DNA from 3 places in the Fulvivirga sp. AWR4_260 genome. Region 1 is predicted to be linked to each of the others. Evidence: riboswitches for the same ligand, from Rfam matches in the RefSeq annotation. Region 1 holds a riboswitch; each other region holds the start of a gene.
What was found. Region 1 has a riboswitch for cobalamin ahead of ACXACQ_RS22335 (TonB-dependent receptor). Riboswitches for the same ligand answer to the same signal wherever they lie in the genome.
Positions count from the first base shown of each region.

Region 2: another riboswitch for cobalamin. It lies ahead of cobA (uroporphyrinogen-III C-methyltransferase); the one in region 1 lies ahead of ACXACQ_RS22335 (TonB-dependent receptor).
Region 3: another riboswitch for cobalamin. It lies ahead of ACXACQ_RS17230 (TonB-dependent siderophore receptor); the one in region 1 lies ahead of ACXACQ_RS22335 (TonB-dependent receptor).

Region 1 is NZ_JBSWSU010000015.1:3,906,207-3,909,495, forward strand. Features, by position in the region: gene ACXACQ_RS22335 (TonB-dependent receptor) at 1-1,355, opposite strand, end outside; cobalamin riboswitch at 1,480-1,686, opposite strand; gene ACXACQ_RS22340 ((2Fe-2S) ferredoxin domain-containing protein) at 1,778-2,590, opposite strand; gene ACXACQ_RS22345 (ABC transporter ATP-binding protein) at 2,571-3,289, opposite strand, start outside.
Region 2 is NZ_JBSWSU010000001.1:1,300,150-1,303,438, reverse strand. Features, by position in the region: gene ACXACQ_RS05485 (sirohydrochlorin chelatase) at 1-222, opposite strand, end outside; gene cobA (uroporphyrinogen-III C-methyltransferase) at 222-1,775, opposite strand; cobalamin riboswitch at 1,979-2,183, opposite strand; gene ACXACQ_RS05475 (substrate-binding domain-containing protein) at 2,319-3,185, opposite strand.
Region 3 is NZ_JBSWSU010000015.1:2,590,088-2,593,376, forward strand. Features, by position in the region: gene ACXACQ_RS17230 (TonB-dependent siderophore receptor) at 1-1,375, opposite strand, end outside; cobalamin riboswitch at 1,628-1,813, opposite strand; gene ACXACQ_RS17235 (dipeptidase) at 2,191-3,165, shown strand; gene ACXACQ_RS17240 (hypothetical protein) at 3,246-3,289, shown strand, end outside.

The DNA.
Region 1 (3,289 bases):
TTTCCTTTTGTATAACTATCTAAAAATTCAGTGTCCTTCACATCAAATGTAATATGATCTAGTCTCACTCCTAAGGTGGCATGCAAACGATCTTCTAAGAAAGAAAAATTACCCTGACCAAATAATGCAGTAGAATAAATACCATAATTGGGGTTATAAGGCGCTGTTTCATCACCTGTAGTCGCAGAGAAGCTCTGACTTTCTGAATTAGCTCTGCTATAATCTACTCCAAAAGCAATCACGTGATTTCCCCAGTTGAAATTATCCTGCAACTGAAAGCCTTTCCAGCTGTTGGTGTATTTACTGGTGACGAAATCAGCCAATTCTCCATTGCTCACGCTTCGGTAGTCATAATACTCCAAACTTGAATACGCCTTAGCTTTTAAGGTATGATTTTCGGTGAGCGCTCCGGTTACCGTCACATCAGCACCATAGCGATATGGGTTTTTAATGCTCTGGCTTGAATTTCCATAGGCAAAATCACCAGGAGACTGTACATCATGAGCCGAAAACATTGAACCTGAAACATCAGCTCTCCAATCGTCATTAATATCTACTCCAAACCTGATATCTCCAGAGAAATATTTGTATTTAGTAAAATCACGCTCTTCTCCATCGGCAAAAGCATCATTACCTGTTAAAACAGAATCAACACCGTGCTCAGCGTTATAGTAGGTACGTTCTACTTCATTCCAACCATACCTCTCTCTAAAGAAATTATCGCTACCGTATGTATAGTTATCAACTTGGTTAAAGTAATTCAAGTTAACATCAAAGTCTGTTTTATCATCAATAGAACCGCCAGCATTGAAACCTACTTCTATGGTATTGTAGCTGCCGTAAGATCCTGTAATTGTCTTTTTAATTTCGCCTTGAGATTTTTTAGTGATAAGGTTAACCACACCTCCCATGGCTTGCGAACCATAAAGTGACGAAGCTGCACCCTTTATCACTTCTATTCTTTCAATATTATCTAAGTTAATAGTAGCCAAGTTAGAGGCTCCTGCCGGGCGGCCATCTATCAACACCAAAGACCTTTGGTTAAGCCCTGAAAACTGTGGTCTATAACCTCTAATTCCAATGCCTGATGATAAGCCAGGGTACTCTATTACATCAACACCCGCCATTTTCTTTAAGGCATCGGTAAGGTCTTTTGGGTCTGCTTGTTTTATATCTTCTTGAGATATGACTACTATTTTTTGCGGTAAATCTTCAACCTTAGCATTCACTCTGGATGAAGAAATAGTTATTTCCTGCAGTAATGTATCTTTTAATGCAGGTATTTGCTGAGCGGAAGCAGTATAACTTCTTCCTAAAAAAACAGCTCCGACAAAAAGTAAATATTTAATTTTCAATACTATAGATTTATTAATTACACATAATAAAGCATAGCAATAGGAAGGAAAAAATGAGATAACGTACGCCATCAAATAGAATATATCAATGGAGTACTCCCCCATTAGCCTTTTCATCCGAAAGCTATGGACTACACTTAAGGCAGGTCTTCTGACTCATCCCAGCTAAAATCACCTTCCCATTCAACAGAACAGTGGCTTTAAAGACCTTAGCTCTCAAACTCTCGTTTCAGGATATACAGCTACGGAGATAGTTCCGGACTCACACCGGATTCCCTTTTAATTTCAGTAGCAATTACTACCACTGAAAACCTAAAGATATGCAAGTATAAGCATTAGTATTGAGTAATTTACCATTGTATACCAATACCTTTATTTGCTCAAATCAATGTATTATGAGAGGCTGCTAATTTTATCACACCCTATTTAATCGCCTCTATTTGCGGTCGTTCTAAATATATGTTAACAAAGTGATTCCACACCTTATGATCAGTGGTTTTATCTTTCGCTATTAACTTTACCGTACCATCCTGACTCTTCAGGCGCAGCACATGACACCGTCCATCTAATGTTTTAAAAATCTCAACGTGCCTTATTCGTGCATCTTTATAGGCTTTAGGAGCATCTTTAGAAGGCACACCAATAGCAAATTCTGCATTAAACTTATATTTTGATATAGACACCCATTTATCTTCATAATTGAAATCAACAGGTATGTTAAATTCAAAATATTCTGCCCCTAATTCAGGAATCCTTATTTTTAAATCAAGTAGGAATTTCTGAAATACATCCTTCAATAAAGGGTAAAGATTTTGCTCCTTAGGGTTGGCCTTGGCCATTATTACTTCTCCAAATTCTTCGTCAAAAACTTCACTAAACTCATCAGGAGCTGTAGGCTTTAAAGGATTATCAGAGGCAACATAATCCATCCCTTCTTCATACAAAGTATATTTCTTAACTGGCTTCCCTTGTTTGATATGTTTACCTACGATCTCAATGGCCTTAGCTACCGTCAAATTTTTATACCATGTATTTTCTGGCATTACTATCATGGTAGGTGCATCTTCACACCTACCATTGCACATGGTTTTAACGGTATGCACAGAAGAATACAGTCCTTCTGATTTCATATAAGCACGAATTTCGTCCGTAATATGCTCCGCTCCCTTGCGCTTACATGAACCTCCATTACAAAACAACATGCAATGAGATACTTTACTTAGGTCTTTCCCCATATTTTAAGGCTTTTTTTAAAGCTTCAATACTGTTTATATGATTTATTTTATGGTTTGCTTTTATCATCCATCTACCTTCCTCTTCATCACTAATCACTACTTCTAAATCTGCATTACTCACTATTTCATATCCCTCTTTCTCCATGGCATGGCAAGTCCATTTATACAAGAAGCCTTCACCTTTCACCGCAATTTTCTGCTGGTAATTATGGTTAATTTTGAAAGCACCTGTTTGTCTATCGAACTTCACATAATCGTCTTTAAAAGCAGAACTAAATTTATTTTCTATAATAAGGTCTTCCGGTGTACCCGTAAAGAGTTGCCCATCTTGTCCTATTAGCCAAACCATATCCGCTAGTTGTATAGCAACTTCCAACTCATGAGTAGATAATAAAATGGCCTTATTAGTTTCAATAGCAAGTTTTCTTAAAAGTGAAAGCAATGCCACTCTATTGCTTACATCTAGGTGTGCCGTGGGCTCATCTAAAATTAATAGAGGAGTATCCTGAGCCAAAGCCTTAGCAATCATTACACGCTGCTTTTCCCCATCACTCAACTCATGAATATGTACATCTGCAAAGCCATCAACCTGCACCAGCTCCATAGACCTCTGAATAATATCCTTGTCTTCCTTAGTAAGTTTACCTAACCAATTAGTATAAGGCGTGCGTCCTACTGACACCACATCAAATACGGTAA
Region 2 (3,289 bases), on a different contig from region 1:
ACCAGCAAATAATATTACCGGCAACGCATAAATTACCCTTACCCCCTTCTCATAAAGCCTTTCTACAGCTGCTTCATAGAGCGGATGATTAAACTCTAAAAAACCATAATCTACTTCATAATCATGATAACGCTCTTTTAAAAGCCCCACCAGTTCTTTAAAAGCTTCCGTTCCAGCTTTTCTTCTGGTTCCATGTCCGCAAAGTAATATTCCTTCTTTCATTATCTAATGGGTTTTACACCTATTAAAAACACTACAGGCATCGCCAAGTCAGCCTTTTCTACATCTTCTTGAATGTCTTTTAATGTACTCGTAAGCACCTGCTCATTCTCTCTGGAAACATTAGCTACAGCTGTGATCGGAATAGTATCATCCTCACACACCTCTATTAACTTAGGAATAAGTTTATCCAAACTTTTCATAGCCATATACACCGCTAAGGAATTTCCCGCCTTCAGCAATGCTGCTATACCATTTAATTGTTCATATGAATAATCAGCGGTATGAGCTGTACAAATCATAAACGCATTTGATTTGCCCCTTTCCGTTACCGGAATATTATTAAGGTTAGCCGCAGCCAGTGCCGCTGACAAACCTGGCACTATCTCAAAAGGAAGGTGGTGTGCTGTAAGGTATCTTGCCTCTTCTGCTGCACGCCCATATACATATGGATCTCCTGATTTCAACCTTACTACATTTCGCCCTTGCTTATAATGCAGGTGAAGTAATTCATTGATTCTATTCTGTCGGTCTTGCTGGTTAGACTTATCTGCAAACTTTCGCCCTACATAAATGAACTCGGCCTGAGGGTTAATGTCTAGAATTTCCTTAGAAACCAAGTTGTCATATAAAATAACCTCGGCATGCTCTACAGCCTCATACGCCCTCAAGGTAAGGCAGCCCATAGCCCCCGGCCCGGCCCCCACAATGGTTATTTTACCCGAATGCTGATTAGTAAAAAGCTCTTCAGGATTATTATATTTATACTGATAACCCAACAATTGTATAGACTTGCTGTTATCTATTATCTTGTACACGCCTCCAGTCTCTTCCTTAAAAACTGGCGGTGTAAGCCCTAAAATAGTAGCAGCTTTTTCATAATATGTTTTACGCTGAGGATGCTCACTGCAGCATACATTAAAAACCTCTCCGTAAACCTGCTTTTTAATTACAGAATGGATTATACCTATACAATCATCGAGGTGAACCAAGTTCACAGGAGCCAAACCATTACGTAAAGCTCTTTTTTCTGCCAAAAACTTTCCTGGATGTCGATCCGGACCAATGAGTCCTGCAAACCGCAGGATAGTTAGATTCTCATTGAAATGCTGTCTTAAAACCCTTTCCGCTTCAACCACAGCCTCTCCTGATTCTCGCTCTGGCTTTAGCGGCTCATTTTCTGTAATAGGTTGCTCACCATTGCCATAAACACTGGTTGAGCTGGTATAAATCACTTTGGTTTGTGATGATGTATTAGCAACAACCTGCCTGATCTGGCTAAGGTAATTTTCTTTTCCTTGCTGACTTATACGTGGAGGAGTACAAATAATCAAAACATTCGCATCATGCAAGAATGCTTCCCAATCACCTTTAATCTGATCCTTTTCTAAACTAATTCTTGTAACTCCAAAGGGAAAGTGGTTATAAGAAGACAACTTCTCAATGCTATGTACAGAACCCCTTATGCCATAGCCCTTTTTTTGTAAATATTGAGCCAAGGGTAGGCCAAGCCAGCCTAAACCTAATATGGAGATATGTGTAGTATTTGTTTCCATATTATTTATTGGTTATTACAAAGCATGTCGTATTTAGCTTGCAAAATGCTTTCTCTCTGTTCAAAACAGTTTAGGTTTAAGTATAAAAAAAATAGAAATGAAACTCAGGAAGGAAAAGGTACAATATCACCTTTGATGTAGCACTAGGCAACATTTTCAATTTTCAGGAATGATATGACCTGCACTTTTAACCCGAAAGCCTGGATTCATCACGAAAAATGGCAGGTCTTCTGACTCTTTCGTATTCGCTCGCCTTCTCATCTTTAATGACAATGGCATGCCGAACGAATTATTTACTTCACATATGCAAAGTCGAAATTACAGCTGCGGGTACAGTTTCAGAATTACACTGAATTCCCTTTTAATTTTCGTAAATACTTACGAAAAACCACAATCCGCACGAATATAGAAAGTTTTTAGATCAACGGCACAGCTTGAGCGATGGATATTTGCCTTATTGAAAACATTTTTGACATAAAAACCTATTCATCAAAACATTAGCAACTTCAATAGGCCTACTTACCCACTACTATGGTATATTTATTACGATTGCCTTTTCCACACTAATGGATCTACAGTAGCATCTCCTGAAACAATGCCGGCCTCTTTTAAGGTATAAACTACACTCATCAACATCTTATCACTTACCCAGCTGTTGGTAGTCCACTCAGTAGAATGAAACCAAACTGCAGCATCCTGATGTGGTATATCATATTTCTCACTTACCTGATCAATGGCACTATCACTACGCATGAAATCGTCACAAGCATGATGAACTATTTTGAGGAATTTATCTAATAATTCGGGCTGTTGTGCTATAATATCGTTAGTAGCAGCAATCATAAAACAGGGCCAAGGAGAAATGAATTCGCCTATTCTTCTTAGCATTCCTTTATTTACATAAGGCTTGGTCATAAATTTTTCCCAGTAGAAAACATCCGTTTCTCCGCTGTTCAATGATTGAAGCGCTCCATCAATATTCTCTACAGGAATAAACTGCTCTGCGACCATTTTTTCTCCATTTTTCAAGGCATCAACGGTAGGCATAAGGTGTGATCCTGAACCTAAACGGCTAATGGCTACTTTTTGGTCATAAACCTGATTATGCGCAGTGAGATCGCTATTTACACCTGTATGCACCCCCCAAGTTAAAGGCGATTTCACATAACCACTTATGATCTTAGAAGGGTTTCCTTTAATTATATCTGTGATTATACCTTCAGTAAGTAAAATACAAATATCGCACTCTCCACTTCTCAAAGCCTTAGTCATACCTCCTGTACCTTGCGGATAATCCACCCAATTTAGGTTAATCCCAGCCTGCTGAAATAATCCTTTTTCATTAGCGATATGTATAGGTAAATTGAAATGCTCAGGCACACCGCCTACTGTAAGAGTGATATTTTCCATGGTATTACTTACTAAAAATGAGGCACAAAGTTAAGCCCTAGCAAGCATTACTTATAAAATAATTCTTAGAAATATCAACCTTATAAAAGCGAATAAATACTAAA
Region 3 (3,289 bases), 1.3 Mb from region 1:
AGATATCGCCCCTATAAGTTTTACGGTCTAGTATACTCACCGAGTAACCTGCCAATAGTTTATGCTGAATTTTAGATGTATTAACATCATAAGTCAACTCTAGCTGATTTTGTAAAGGCTTGGTTCTATGATTGAAATAAAAAGGGAATGACCTTATTAAGCTATCTTGGGTGGCATTAATCGTGAGCTCTTCTGTAGAGAAATAATCGATATCATCCCAGTAATATGACAGGTGATCTGTTAACTTTAAGTTCTCGTTGATCTCTTTTGTGTAACGAACCTGAAAATCATATCTAGTATTATTTAAAAAATCTTGGGGGTCATTATATCTTGTATCTCTATCCATACTGGGTACAAGACTACCATCACTAAGTACAGGTATACCCGTGTCTGTATCGTAGTGATCCTTATTCAAGCCTACTCGAATATCCAAAACATCATTCTTTTCAGACTTGTATCTAAATGCCGTGTAAAAATTATTAGTACTGGTGCCAAAATCTCTGTATCCCTCTGTTTCGGACATACCAAAGTCTACTCTGTAAGACCATCGGTCAGTTAAAGGACCTCCTGCACCTGCTCGCATTCTCTTAGTATCAAAACTGCCATAAGAGGCTGAAAAATTTGCTTCAAACTGATCTGTAGGCTGATTTCTCACAATATTAATAACGCCTCCTAAGGCCGAGTGTCCAAATAATACCGAAGCGGGTCCTTTTAATACTTCTATACGTGACACATTAGCCAAGTTAGTGCTGGGCGCACTGGTAGAAATAGTATGTCTTTCATCACGTACACCATCTACTAACAAAACAAAATTGTTAAAACCTCGTATTCTGAAGGTTTGAAACCCTCCGTACCTATTGATAGGCCTTACTCCAGGCGTACTTTTTACTGCATCACCAAGATTATCTACACCTCTTTGCATAAGCATATTTTTGTCTATGCTATTAGCTGTAATTGGCAAATACTTCAGCGGTACATCTATCTTGTTTAAGCTTTCACTCACCCATTCTCTATTGCCTACTACTTGCACTTCGTCAAGGTTAGTAGCTTCCTCTTGTAACACCACTGAAATTACCACGGTATTATCGTCTACAATTTCTAAAGGTAGAGTAGTAGTTTTATAGCCAATACTAGAAGCCACTAGCTCATAACTTCCTTTTTTTATTTTGGGTATGGTAAATTTTCCTTCTGCATTGGTGGTGGCTCCTATATTTGTGTTTTTTACCCACAAACTAACAAAGGCCAGTGGCACACCTTGCGAATCAGCCACTTTGCCAGCAGCGCTCTGGGATTGTACAGATAAATGCACAAAAGAAAATAATAAAACGCCAAGAAGCGTTTTCCAGATGGTAGGGTTTGGTTTTAATAAATTCATAAATGTATTAATAAGTTCGGTTTTCTTTAACCACAACTCATGCATCAACATTACTACACATGGAATTTAAACCACGTGCAATCACGGTAAGCTTGAGTCTGCTTTAATAAGTCATTTATAAACTCTACTTTGCATTGATAAGCGGATGGTAAGGTAGGTAGGAGCAGGCATGCCACGTCAAAAGCTTATACACAGAATACCCCTGACTTGCATGCATCAAATCCTGACTTTATACTTCAAATCGCGAAAGCAAAGCCATCTCGGAATAAGGCAGGTCTCCTGACTTATAACAGCTTTTATCATCCTTCCCATTATAATAACAGTGGATATAATTATAATAAAAGCCTTAAAGTTAATTACAGTTGCGCGACAGCTCCGGATTTACACCGGATTCCCTTTTAATACATGTAGCATGCAACCATATTCCGTTTGACGAAATTATATATGATCTAAGTCGCGAACTTAAGCATTAATTAGTTGATTGCCATTATTTAAAATTAAAACAATGCTTATAGTTATATGTAGAACAGACCAATTAAAAGTGAAACGGTTTATTCGGGAGTGATAACATAATAAGAAGCTACTTGCATTTATCAATTCATCACAATGGATATGAAATTAAGTACTGAAGAATTTTAGGTGCAAAATACACCACTGCTAAAACGACCAATACATTTAGCTCTTATTCAGGCTCAAACATACTCATCTATAACTAATGGATGGCTCTCTCTGGAATAATTTTGGTACCTTAACAGTCAAGTTCCATACCCAAACTAATGACAAAGCTACTCGCTTAGTCCTAGCCAGATTAAACTATGAAAAAAACAATTATAGACCTCCATTGCGATTTATTAATTCATTTAACAAGACCTAATACAAGTATTGATGATAAAGCTTTGGGCTGTTCTGTTCCATACTTACAACAAGGGAATGTAAAATTACAAGTAATGGCCATTTTTACTCCTACACAGCCCAATAGCCATAAAACAGGTATTGAACAGAGTGAAATTTTTCATAATTTATGTTTAAATGAAAACCAACTATATGCTATACAAAAGCATCATTTAACAGACCTCAATAACAGCGAAGGTATAGGCATGATCGCTTCTATAGAAAATGCTTCGGCTTTTTGTGATGAGAACATTACGTTAGGTGAAGGTTTTAATAACCTGGAAACAATCAAGCAGAATGTAGGGAGTCTATTTTATATTGGCCTTACACATCATTTAGAAAATAGATTTGGCGGTGGTAATTACACCTCAATTGGTTTAAAAAATGATGGAAAAGCTTTAATTGACTATTTAGATAACAAAAATATTGCAATAGATTTTTCTCATACAAGCGATCAGCTGGCTCATGATATTCTCAACTATATAGGCAAGCATAACATCAATGTGCCCATTATTGCCAGCCACTCAAATTATAGGTCTATTTTTGATCATCCTCGCAACCTACCCGATGAAATAGCCCAAGAAATAATTAATAAACAGGGCTTAATTGGAGTGAATTTCTTGAGGGCTTTTGTGAATAACGATGAACCTGAAGCTCTTTACGAACATATAGATTATGGCTTAAAGCTTGGCGCTGAAAATGCTATCAGCTATGGCGCAGATTTTTTCCACCACAAAAACCACCCCGACAAAACAAGAATCCCATTTTTTTTCAAAGAACATGAAAACGCTAGTTGCTATCAAGCAATAAGCTCTGCGGTAGAAGCCAAATTCGGCACTGAAATATGTGACCGCATAGCCTATAAAAATGCGGTTAATTTCTTGACGAAGTTATTGTAGCGATAAGTTTAAAAGACATTACATAGCTCTAAATTTAAAATTTGTAACTATAACAGTATCTATATTTCAACCAGTATGCTATGACTGTTTTCTCTTACCATTTGCTACAAATTCCTTTTTTTTC